DNA from 3 places in the Pseudocitrobacter faecalis genome. Region 2 is predicted to be linked to each of the others. Evidence: predicted binding sites of a transcription regulator. Region 2 holds the regulator's gene; each other region holds the start of a gene.
What was found. Region 2 encodes Fur, which represses iron uptake genes when iron is present. Its sites were predicted from a motif close to ATAATAATGAGAACNACTATCAA; they were not measured.
Positions count from the first base shown of each region.

Region 1: a site for Fur is predicted at 1,832-1,854, ahead of ACOXYR_RS08735 (TonB-dependent siderophore receptor). Genes of this name have one in related genera too.
Region 3: a site for Fur is predicted at 1,668-1,690, ahead of sodA (superoxide dismutase [Mn]). Genes of this name have one in related genera too.

Region 1 covers NZ_CBDDNJ010000002.1:1,661,365-1,665,567, forward strand. The annotation lists gene emtA (membrane-bound lytic murein transglycosylase EmtA) at 1-475, shown strand, start outside; gene ycgR (flagellar brake protein YcgR) at 476-1,210, opposite strand; gene ACOXYR_RS08730 (GlsB/YeaQ/YmgE family stress response membrane protein) at 1,474-1,731, shown strand; gene ACOXYR_RS08735 (TonB-dependent siderophore receptor) at 1,887-3,989, shown strand; gene ACOXYR_RS08740 (alpha,alpha-trehalase) at 4,176-4,203, opposite strand, start outside.
Region 2 covers NZ_CBDDNJ010000002.1:2,987,575-2,991,777, reverse strand. The annotation lists gene tcuA (FAD-dependent tricarballylate dehydrogenase TcuA) at 1-306, opposite strand, end outside; gene tcuR (tricarballylate utilization LysR family transcriptional regulator TcuR) at 404-1,330, opposite strand; gene fur (ferric iron uptake transcriptional regulator) at 1,458-1,910, opposite strand; gene fldA (flavodoxin FldA) at 2,192-2,722, opposite strand; gene ybfE (LexA regulated protein) at 2,873-3,166, opposite strand; gene ybfF (esterase) at 3,296-4,060, opposite strand.
Region 3 covers NZ_CBDDNJ010000002.1:4,536,168-4,540,370, reverse strand. The annotation lists gene cpxA (envelope stress sensor histidine kinase CpxA) at 1-50, shown strand, start outside; gene yiiM (6-hydroxyaminopurine reductase) at 165-839, opposite strand; gene sodA (superoxide dismutase [Mn]) at 975-1,595, opposite strand; gene rhaT (L-rhamnose/proton symporter RhaT) at 1,966-3,000, shown strand; gene rhaR (HTH-type transcriptional activator RhaR) at 3,001-3,849, opposite strand; gene rhaS (HTH-type transcriptional activator RhaS) at 3,921-4,203, opposite strand, start outside.

The sequences.
Region 1 (4,203 bases), 1.3 Mb from region 2:
CGGTGCGGCGTGGGGCGTGAGCCCGCGTTTGATCACCGCCATCATTGCGGTCGAATCCGGCGGCAACCCGAATCTGGTCAGTAAATCCAACGCTGTTGGCCTGATGCAGTTGAAGGCCTCGACCTCCGGGCTGGACGTCTACCGGCATATGGGCTGGCGCGGTCAACCGTCCACCAGCGAGCTGAAAAACCCGGAGCGTAATATCTCTATGGGCGCGGCTTATCTGAGCATACTGGAACATGGCTCGCTGGCGGGCATTAAAGACCCGGAAGTGATGCAGTACGCGCTGATGGTCTCTTACGCTAACGGCGCGGGCGCGCTGTTGCGGACGTTCTCCTCCGATCGTAAAAAAGCTATCAGCAAAATCAACGATCTGGATAAAGACGAGTTCTTCGAACACGTTGTCGAAAACCATCCGGCTCCGCAGGCACCGCGCTATATCTGGAAAATGCAGAAAGCCATGGATGCGATGTAGTTAATCGCGAACCTTACTGGCGCGTTCACGCGCCTCTCGCTCCAGCGAAAAAATGATGCGCTGGAGCGAGCGTTCCACCGCCGGGTTAACGTTCAAAAATCGAAAACTCAACCGCGGCGTACTGACGGTTTCGTTTTTATGATCGACCACTGTGCGCTCGCTGACCGCAATCAATTGCGCATCAAAATGGAATTTTCCCCATTGCCCCATATCCAGCTCCAACTGAGAAAAACGCATTCCCGGCTGTAAATCACCTTCCGGCTGGCTATCCAGCAGCGCGCCCATTCCTCCCAGCGACAGGTCAAAAATTCGAAAGCTCAGCGCCTGTTTTCCGGGGAGCTGCACTTTGCCAAAGTAGGGCGGATGCAGCGGGGCGGTGATGCGGAAATATTCACGCCGCTGAATAAACCAGAGTGTCGGTGGAACGGGAAGAATGAACGCCGGAAGTCCCTGATGTTCGCCCGCCTGCAGCTGTGTCACCGTGAACTCCATTTTAGCGCCGGCGGTTTCGGCGGTGATGGTGACGTTCTCCACGCGCTGTACCGCGCGGTTTTCGTACTCCTGACTGCCAAAATCGAGTACCAGCGCGGTTTTACTCACCTCCAGAAGGCGACTGATAAACTGCCCGCTTCCCCATGAGACGCGTAGCGGCACGTTATCGCGATGAAGATCGCGCAGAATATTCAATACGGCCAGCGGGTTTTGTTTCAGGAATTGCGAAGGGTATTGATTCATCTGCTATCTCTTCTGAAGGATAAACCGTCTGGTTGTTATCGGTTGACGCCCAGGAAACTTCAGCCACAGTGAAAAAATTTTTTTGTGCGCTTTCTGCACGGCGTGCGGGGGATAAGGGCATGTTCAGGTCAAACATATTCAACGCATGAATAAAAATAAGCGTAGCGGCGAGATTTTTAAGAGTAATTACCTATACTTGAAACATTAGCGGCGCAGAATGTCGGCGCTTTTTTTGAGGTTTTTTTAATTGGAGGATGGTAAAAATGGGTGTTATTGCCTGGATTATTTTTGGTCTTATTGCGGGTGTTATTGCCAAACTGATTATGCCGGGAAAAGACGGCGGCGGCTTTATTCTGACCTGCCTGCTGGGGATCGTCGGTGCGGTGGTGGGCGGTTGGATTGCCACCACGCTGGGCTTTGGCGATCGCGCGATGGGCTTTGATATGCACAGCTTCCTGGTCGCCGTTGTGGGTGCCATTGTCGTGCTGGTTATCTTCCGCTTCCTGCGCCGCAACAACTAAGCATCACGCTGCAACGGCCCCGTTCGGGGCCGTTCTTCTTCCTTTCTGTTGATTCTCCACAAATTTTTCTTCCGCCGGGCGTCTGGCTATTGCGCATCAAATAAAAATGAGAATAATTAGCATTCTTTATTCTAATAATTGGTCAGACAAACATTATGCGCTTCGCCTATCGTACGCTCTCGGCAATGATTGCCGTTGCACTCGCCACACCGGCCCTGGCCGACAATGCTGAAACCACTATGGTCGTGACCGGTTCACAGGGGAGCAGTGAACTGCCTGCCTGGACTAACAGCGCCACCAAATCGGCTGTCGCGGAGAGCAAAACGCCGCAGGTCATCAATACCATCAGCAGTAAAGAAATTAGCCAACGCCACGCCAACTCGGTTAATGAGATCCTGCGCTATGCGCCGGGCGTTTCGACGGAAGTGCGCGGCAGCACCAGCTACATGAGCGAATATAAAATCCGTGGCTTTACCGTCGACAATGAATTTTATAACGGCCTGCAACTGCCCTATAACGTCAACGGCAACACCAAAGCGCGTATTGACCCGCTGCTGATTGAAAACGTGGATATTCTGAAGGGGCCGTCTTCGGTGCTTTACGGCAACGGTTCGCCGGGCGGGCTGGTGAATATTCAGGGGAAAAAGCCGCAAACCGAGCAGCGCACGGAAGTAGGGTTTAACACCGGTACCCGCAACCTGAAAGAGGGGTATCTGGATTCTACCGGACGTATCCTCGACAGCGACTGGAGCTACCGCCTGCTGGGTAAAGCGCGTGAAGGCGACGACCAGCCGCACACCACGCGTTACGAAGATTACCTGGTTGCGCCGAGCGTCACCTGGCAACCCGATAATAAAACACGCCTGACATTTGACGCGCTGGCGCAAAATACGCCAAGCCTGACGCCGTCCAATCCATTACCGCTTTCGTATCTGCGTTCCAGCTACGCCGGGCGTCGCGACTTTGCGGGTGATAAGTGGAGCGGCTTCGAGCAGCGCCAGTGGATGGTGGGGTATAGCTTCGAGCATGAATTCGACAGCGGTTGGGGCATCGCCCAGAAAGCGCGTTATTTTGATATCGATACCCATCAGCGCAGCGCCTATTCCACCGGGAATGCGGGCAGCGCAAACGTGTATGAACTGAACCGCTTTGCTTATACTACCGATGAAGATCTGCACAGTTTTAATATCGATAACCAGGTTACCAAAACCTTCGCGCTGGGCGACTGGCAGCATCACCTGCTGGCGGGGTTCGATTACCAGAAACTGAATTCGCATTATAACTATCGCTACGCCTCGACCACGCCGGGCATCGATATGCTGCATCCGGATTACTCGCAGATCACCAGCGATAATTTAGGGCTTTACTCCGCGCAGAAAAACCGTCTTTCTTACAACCAGAAAGGGTATTACTTCCAGGATCAGGTGGAGTTCGGCGGCCTGAATATTCTAGGCAGCATTCGCTATGATGAGTATCAGTCGGCTACCACGGATTATCTCAATGACCAGCAAAAAGCGTGGATCTCGCAGGATCGCGTCACCAAACGCCTGGGCGCACTGTATGCCTTTGAAAATGGGTTATCACCGTTTATCAGCTACTCGGAAGGTTTCCTGCCGGTATCGCCGCGCGGCAATTTGACCGCGCAGGACGTGAAACCGACCACCAGCAAACAGGTGGAGGGCGGGGTGAAATACCTGCTGGCAGAGTACGCGACGACCTTTACCGCCTCGGTGTTTAACATCCGCCAGAAAAACGTGGTAAGCGCAGACCCAAGCTGGAACTACCGCCAGACAGGGGAGATTGAATCGAAAGGCGCGGAGCTCTCTGTCGTCAGTCGTCCAACGGACAACCTCAACCTGATTGCCAACTACGCCTATACGCACGCTATCAACACGGAGGATGAAACTTATGAAGGCAAACGCCCAACGCAGGTGCCGGAAAATGCGTTTAACCTGTGGGGCGATTACACCTTTGATGGCAGCTTGTTAAGCGGCCTCACTCTGGGCGCGGGGGTGCGCTACACCGGGCCGATGGAGATTTCGCCGGCCAATAACGAAGGCAAGCTGGGCGGTACGACGCAGTATGATATGGCGATATCGTACGATATGTCGGCCCTCGACAGCAGCCTGAACGGCTTGATGCTGAAGGCCAGCGCGCAAAACCTGACCAACAAAGAAACCTTCAGCTGCTACGACAGCACCAACTGCTGGATTGGCCGCGATCGCACGGTGCAGGTGGGGGCGAGTTATACGTTTTGATGGTGAGGATTTTTCCCCCTCACCCTAACCCTCTCCCTCAGGGAGAGGGGACCGACCGAGCCGGTTTTACAGACCTGCGCTGGTTTTCTCCCTCTCCCTCAGGGAGAGGGGACCGACCGAGCCGGTTTTGCAGACCTGCGCTGGTTTTCTCCCTCTCCATCAGGGAGAGGGCGGGGTGAGGGTGCCCTACCTCGCCGCCTGCACTGGCGCATCC
Region 2 (4,203 bases):
ATGCCGACGCATCCAGTCGCGGCATTCGGATGACGTACGGATCACCAGTCGGGCCAACGCTTCGTTGGTGTTACCTTCCGTGACGCGAAGCAGATCTTGCCAGAATTCCTCTTCGGGATAGCTCTCTACCAGAACGTCCTGTGGCGCGTCATGCATGCAGCGTAAATTACGCGTGTGTTGCGAATTTCCTCCGCGCCACTGGCGGGGTGCCGCTTCCAGCATGAGCACCGAAGCACCCGCTTCGCGAGCCGTCAGGGCGGCGCATAAGGCGGCATTTCCGCCGCCGATCACCAGAACATCAACCATCTTCAACCTCATTACACTTTAACTTTTTGTTAAATTTGTAATTGAAATGTACATGGCTAATTTGCAAGAGCGCTATGCTGGGTTGCTAAACAGGGGTTTAGTTAAGGTAAAGCGTTGCGCCCGGCCACTCTCCTTCCTGAACGAGTTCACGCATGACTTTGGTGAGTACGACGCGGGTGGCAAGGCCTGCGGGGGTCAATTCATTATCCGATAAACTGACCAGAAAGTTGGGGCGGCTAAGTATAGGATTGTGGATCGGGATCACTCTCAAGACTTCATTATCAAGATGCGAAACGGCAGCGCCAGGCTGAAGCGTGGCCCCCAGACCGTTTCGCACGGCCTGCATTAACAAGGCAAGACCATCAATCTCTGAGACGATATCAAGATGTATGGCGTGTTCCCTGGCCATTGTTTCTAATCTCCCACGCAGTCCGTGGCCCAGGCTCGGCATAATGAGGGGGATACCAGACAGCTGTATCGGTGATAGCGTGTCATCGGCAATGTTATCAAGCAGGGTATGGTGGGCAATGAGAAACAGTCGCTCTTCCAGGATAGGCCTGGCGCTCCAGCGAACGATTTTTTCCTTTTGAAAGACAATGGCTAAATCAATCTGACGGGTATTTATCATTCGCTCCAGATTGCCGGAAAGGCTTTCGACAACATGCAGACGCACGTCGGGGTAGCTTTCACGCATGGCTTTCATGAAGGGGATACCGAGAATAGAGGCGGTACTGGGTGCCATGCCTACGCTGACGTGTCCGGAAAGGCGTGCTTCTCTGGCGGCGAGAATCGCATCATCGGCATGGCGGATAGCCAGTTGTGCCTGTGAGAAAAAAGCTAAACCCGCATGGGTCGGCGTCACACCGCGTGACGTCCGCTGCAACAGACGAATGGCGAGATCGTTTTCCAGTCGGGTCATCTGCTGGCTAAGTGCCGAAACGCCAATATTCAGATCGAGGGCCGCACTACCCATGCTGCCGGTTTCGACAATGCGGACAAAATAGCGTAACTGGCGAAGCTCCATCTCACTCTCCAAAAGGTGGGGGATTTTACATTAAAGCAACATTAGCGGAGAGGGAAGTGAGAAAAAGGAAGTACACACCAATAAAAAAGCCAACCCGAAGGTTGGCTTTACAGAATCCTGAAGATAATTACTTCTCTACGCCATCGTGCGCGTGTTCATCTTCGCGGCAGTCACCTTCAGCGCAGTGACCATACAGGTACAGGCTGTGGTTGGTTAAGCGGATCCCGTGTTTCGCAGCGATTTCACGCTGGCGGGCTTCGATGGAATCATCGCTGAATTCGATAACTTTGCCGCAGTCGAGGCAAATGAGGTGATCGTGATGGTGTTGCTGAGTCAGTTCGAAAACGGACTTGCCACCTTCAAAATTATGGCGTGTAACGATGCCAGCGTCATCAAACTGATTGAGAACGCGATAGACGGTCGCCAGACCAATCTCTTCACCCATGTCGATCAGGCGTTTGTATAAGTCTTCCGCACTGACATGGTGATTGTCTGGTTCCTGAAGCACTTCCAGGATTTTTAACCGGGGAAGTGTGACTTTCAGGCCAGCCTTCTTTAATGCGGTATTGTTGTCAGTCATGCGGAATCTGTCCTGTTGCTAAACGATTGACTTCCAAACGCGGAAGTAACACAGAGAGTGCACCGAGTGTAATGCGTCTCATTATAGAATGACGCCTTCTAAATGAAAACAGCAAGACCTGGGCGAATAAAGATATCGAAAACGAGGCTTGACCTGCAAACTCGCTAAATTCAGAAGATATTGTACAGATTTACGCTCAAAAGTTAAAAAATTGTAGCTATTATTTTGATTGCTTCTACCTATTAATGCGGCGCGATTTAACAATCACGCCGCATTAAACATCAGGCGTTTTTAATCTCTTCCAGATGCAGCTCTTCAGAAATCTGTTTAACCCATTTTTCTACACGTTCAGCGGTCAGTTCCGGCTGACGGTCTTCATCGATAGCCAGACCCACGAAGTGATTGTCATCGGCCAGGCCTTTAGAGGCTTCGAAGTGGTAACCGGCCGTTGGCCAGTGGCCGACGATGGTCGCACCGCGCGGTTCAATGATGTCGCGGATAGTACCCAGCGCATCACAGAAGTATTCCGCGTAGTCTTCCTGGTCGCCGCAGCCGAACAGTGCAACAAGTTTGTCATTGAAATCAATTTCTTCCAGAGTCGGGAAGAAATCGTCCCAGTCGCACTGGGCTTCACCGTAATACCAGGTCGGAATACCTAACAGCAGAATGTCGAATGCAGCCAGGTCTTCTTTGCTGCTCTTGGCAATGTCATGCACGTCGGCAACGTCTTTACCAAGCTGTTTCTGAATCATTTTTGCAATATTTTCGGTATTGCCGGTGTCGCTACCAAAGAAAATGCCAACGATTGCCATGAGTTAAATAACCTCTTGAAACTTAATGATATGGTGGTGGCGTATTGCCCACAGATAAGGGCAATCATAGCAGAACAGAGAAGGGTGCGGAATCAGCAATCGTACCGGACTGCACACTCTGCTACATGAAAGCGGGATTTTACGTAATTTTCAGAGCTTTTCCTGCGCGCGGAGCACGGCTAACTGGCTCATCAGAATCTCTTCGATAAGCTCGCTGCGACTCATATCGCGCGCGGTTGCCAGTTCGTTCAGGGCATCTACCGCGTCGTTATTGAGTTTCAGTTCGACGCGCTTCAGACCGCGAACTTTATCGCGTTTTAATTGATTACGCTTATTGATGCGCAGCTGTTCGTCACGCGAAAGCGGATTGGTTTTGGGTCTTCCCGGCCGACGCTCATTTGCGAACAAATCAATTGTCGTGCGGTCCGTTTGTTCTTTTGCCATGATTCAGAGTGACTTCGGGGAAACAAGCTACCGGGAAACGCCCGGTGCAGACAGCGCGCAATCATACATCAGTGCAACCGACACGCCAACGACCACGGCCATAATGGCGCGCGGTCGTTGAGTTTTTAATCAGTCTGCTAAATAACGGCGGATGGCGCGCAGTACCGCGTCCGGTTTTTCAGCATGCACCCAGTGACCGGCACCAGCGATAACATGTGCACGCGCCTGCGGAAATTGCGAGAGCAGGTCGTCACGGTAAGCTTCGGTAACGTAAGGCGAATTCCCCCCGGGAATAAACAGTGCCGGCTGATCCCACGCCGGAATCGTCTCCCAGCCGACGATGTGCGGGTATTGATCCCACAGCACCGGCACATTAAAGCGCCACTCGCCGTCAACAAATGACTTCAGCAGAAACTGAATCACGCCTTCTTCGGCTAAAAATTCGCGCATGACGGTTGCGGCCTGCTGGCGTGAGGAGACGCCCGCGCGGGTGACGGCGTTAATCGCCGCAAAAATCTCATCGTGGCGACGCACATGATAGTCCACCGGCGCGATATCAATAGCGACCAGATGCTCGATACGTTCCGGGGCCAGGGCGGTCAGGGCCATCACCGCTTTACCGCCCATCGAGTGACCAATCACCGTGGCTTTCTCAATGTTGTGGGCGTCGAGGGTATCCAGTAAGTCTTGCGCCATCGCCGGGTAGTTCATCTCATCTGCTCGCGGCGAAAGACCGTGGTTACGCATATCGACTTGCAGGATATCGTGGTCGGTCACCAGGTCGCGTGCCAGCACGCCGAGGTTATCAAGGCTGCCAAAAAGGCCGTGAACGAGCATGATGGGGGAATTATTGTGCAGGTTTTGTGCAGATTGCGCTCGGGTATTCAATTTCATAGCAAAGTTCTTTTTTTCGCTCTGTCGGGTTAGGGTATTATGTTGGACATTCTCACATTCAGGGGCAAGATACGATTTTTATCCCATTTTTGCCGCTATCCTGGTATGACGCTATCCGCTGTTGGGTTTTGAACATATAATCC
Region 3 (4,203 bases), 1.5 Mb from region 2:
TCGGTGGGTTGCGGTTAACGATTTGGTTGCCGTTGTATAAGCGGACATAGGGATGAGGGCCCCCTCACCCTAACCCTCTCCCGCAGGGAGAGGGAACCGGCCCAGTTTTCCCCCTCTCCCTGTGGGAGAGGGCCGGGGTGAGGGCATCAAACCGCATAGTAACCCTACTTCCCCCACAATCTGCGCGAATTATCCTCAATTTTGCCGCTAAGTACCCGCTTCTGCATGGTTCTTGTCCAGCTTGTTGACAGCCCCGCAGCCGACATCAACCGATGATACTGCTCTTCATCAAACGGCATATGCCACGCAATCGCTGCCGCTTCATGCACGGAAACGTCGCTTAGCCGCGAAACCAGCTCCAGCGGTGCATCGCTCGACACCGGCCCCGGTGCGACTACGCGATACAACCAGCCTACTTTTGCCCGGCTTTGCATCTGCGAGGACATATCGGCAATGCCAAAATGGTAGTTCAGCTTAAAGCAGGGTGAACGCGGCTGGCTGATTTGAATCAACGCCTCGCCCCAGCGGAAGATATCGCCGATGAAAGCCTCTTTTTCGGTTAAACCGTGAGTGGAAAGATTTTCGCCAAACGCAGGCGCATAGAAGAGATCGGCCTGGTCTGGAAATTCGCGCATCCACTCTGCGTAGTGTTCGCGGGGATAGTGGCACAGCGCGCGCTCAGGCCCGCCATGGATTTTTTTCTCTGCCTGCTCATCGCCCACCAGCCCCAGCTCAGTCAGCGTCAGCTCGCCGTCTACCTGCACTTTGGCAATCGCACTCGGGCGGCTGCCGTCGTAGTCGCGGATCGTGCCAATAAAAACCTCAACCGGATAATGCATTTCGTCACCCTGCTCCTCGGAATCACTGCTTAAAGGCTCGCTGGTTGCAGGGGGAAATTCAATCTTTTCCTTAAAATCAGGACAAAAAAAAGCCCCTGAAGGCAAACCTTCAGGGGCTTACTATGAGCTCAGAACTTATTTTTTAGCCGCGAAACGTGCAGCAGCTTCGTCCCAGTTCACCACGTTCCAGAACTCTTTGATGTAGTCCGGGCGGCGGTTCTGGAATTTCAGATAGTAAGCGTGTTCCCAAACGTCCAGGCCCACGATCGGGAAGCCGGAAGCGCCAGAGATAGCTTCACCCATCAGCGGGGAGTCCTGGTTAGCGGTAGAAACCACAGCCAGTTTGTCGCCTTTCAGCACCAGCCATGCCCAACCGGAACCGAAACGGGTCGCCGCCGCTTTTTCGAATTCTTCTTTGAATTTGTCAACGGAACCGAAATCGCGCTCGATAGCCGCTTTCAGGTCACCCTGCAGGGTGGTGCCTTTTTTCAGGCCTTTCCAGAACAGGCTGTGGTTCGCGTGGCCGCCGGCGTTGTTGCGCAGGAAGGTTCTTTTTTCAGCCGGGATCTGGTCCAGTTTGGTGATCAGTTCTTCCGCAGACAGGGAAGCGAACTCCGGCAGGCTTTCCAGCGCGGTATTCGCGTTATTCACGTAGGTCTGGTGGTGTTTAGTGTGATGGATTTCCATCGTCTGCTTATCGAAGTGCGGTTCCAGAGCATCGTATGCATAAGGCAGTGATGGCAGGGTATAGCTCATAATCTTCTCCATTATTGTCGGGCGGCAAAGTGTTAACGCCGCGTAAGCAGTTGGTTCATTATAGTTAATTAAATGATATTGAAAATGATTATCAATGCCGTAGTTTTTATAAGGTTATAACATTTTGTTATGTGCCTGATTTTACGGGGCTTATAGCGCAGAAAAGCATTGCCTATCAATGAAAAAGGCACAACCGCCTCGCTTTCTGCACAGAATGTAAAAGTGTGAAGCCACTCACTACGACATTGCTCTGGTGGTCATTTTTTGATTCACCGTGGCAATTAACGGAAGGTTATTAAATCGCATACTTTTTAAGCTCAACGAGTTGGCAGGACGCCTGAACCAACAATAAACCGTTGAGGAAACAATAATGAATAATGCGATTATGATGGGCATTTTCTGGCATTTGATAGGCGCAGCCAGTGCAGCCTGTTTCTATGCCCCCTTCAAGAAGGTCAAACACTGGTCCTGGGAGACGATGTGGTCCGTTGGCGGCACCGTATCGTGGCTTATTCTTCCCTGGACAATCAGTGCCCTGCTATTACCCAATTTCTGGGCCTACTACGGCTCGTTTAGTGCCTCAACCCTGATGCCGGTCTTTCTCTTCGGCGCGATGTGGGGGATTGGCAATATCAACTATGGTCTGACGATGCGCTATCTCGGCATGTCAATGGGCATCGGGATTGCGATTGGCATTACGCTGATTGTCGGCACGCTAATGACGCCGATTCTGAACGGTAGCTTTGATGTACTGATCAACACCAAAGGTGGCCGTATGACGCTGCTCGGCGTGCTGGTTGCGCTGATTGGCGTAGGCATCGTCACGCGCGCAGGCCAGTTGAAAGAGCGCAACATGGGCATTAAAGCGGAAGACTTTAACCTCAAGAAAGGACTGGTACTGGCGGTAATGTGCGGCATCTTCTCAGCGGGGATGTCATTCGCGATGAGCGCCGCAAAACCGATGCACGAAGCCGCTGCCGCGCTGGGCGTCGATCCTCTTTACGTCGCGTTGCCAAGCTACGTCGTTATCATGGGCGGCGGCGCGCTGATTAACCTCGGCTTCTGCTTCATTCGTCTGGCAAAAGTGAAAACCTTGTCGGTAAAAGCTGACTTCTCGCTGGCAAAACCGCTGATCATCACCAACGTATTACTCTCTGCGTTGGGCGGCCTGATGTGGTATTTGCAGTTCTTCTTCTACGCCTGGGGCCACGCCAAAATCCCGGCGCAGTATGAATACATCAGTTGGATGCTGCACATGAGCTTCTACGTGCTTTGCGGCGGTCTGGTTGGGCTGGTGCTGAAAGAGTGGAGCAACGCAGGTCGCCGTCCGGTCGGCGTTCTGAGTGTCGGCTGCGTGGTGATTATCATCGCGGCGAATATTGTTGGGCTGGGTATGGCGAGTTAATCAGGCAACCACTCCGTTACGATGACGCCACTGACCTGGCGTCATCCCCACCTCGCGGTTAAACACTACCGAAAAGTAGTTGCTGTCTTCAAAGCCACACTGCATCGCCACCTCACCGATCATCAAATCTGTATGCTGCAATAAATACTGCGCGTGGCAGATGCGCAGCTGACGCAGATAGTGATTCACGGTCATGCCAGTTTGCTGACGGAATTGCTGGCGCAACGCGCGTTCGCTACACCCTTCCTGCGAACAAAAGCGATCCAGCGAGAAAGGCCGGTTTAGGCTTCCGGCAAGCGCACTCAGCAAGCGGTCGAGCAACGCCTCGCTTTGCGTCGCTTCCAGATTATCCGTGGCGTAGCGATAACGTTTGAAAGAGACCACCAGTTGCGCAAAAAGCAGCTCGGCCATTTCATTCGCCAGCGGTTCATCTTTGCGGCTTTCATGTTCCAGTTGGGTAATGATTTGCCGCGTCTGGGTCATACCGTTACTGCCCATCCGCCAGTGCGGTGTCCAGGCGCTACCGTTCAGGCCGGGTAAGTAGCTTTGCCAGTCCAGATTAAGCTTCAGTCGCTCAGGGCAGTAGATAATATTTTGTAAAACCAGATCGTTAACGGAAGCGTAGGAGTGTTTATCTTCCGCGCGAATGTAGAAGAGATCGCCGCGCGTAATGCGATAAGGGCGATCGTTGAGCATGTGCAGGCCGTTCCCGCGCCAGACCAGTACCAGCTCGCAAAACTCATGGGTGTGCTCGGCAAAGACGTTTTGCGGATAACGATCGGCCACCGCCACCGCCTGCCCGGGGCGGGCAAAGAATTCCTCTTTTCGCAGAACTAAGTGACCCGACACTGCCATCCCTCACGACTTATAACGCACCATTGTCGCAGTTCTACGTTGCGAAAACGTTGATAGCCGCCGCGTTACTGCAAGGTGGCATCGCGCCCCTGGCGAATATCGCGCGGTGACCAGTCGAATTCCCGACGAAACAGAGTAGAGAAATGATTGCTGTCGCCAAAGCCACAGCGATAGGCAATATCCGTCACGCTTTCGTCGCTATGGCGCAGCAGATGGCGGGCCTTAATCAAACGCAGCCGATTCAGATAACGCTGCGGCGTCAGGCCCGTCGAGTGTTTAAGCTGGCGGTGGAGCGTACGCAGCGACAGCGAAAACTGCTCCGCCAGCGCTTCCCAGCAGACATCTTCT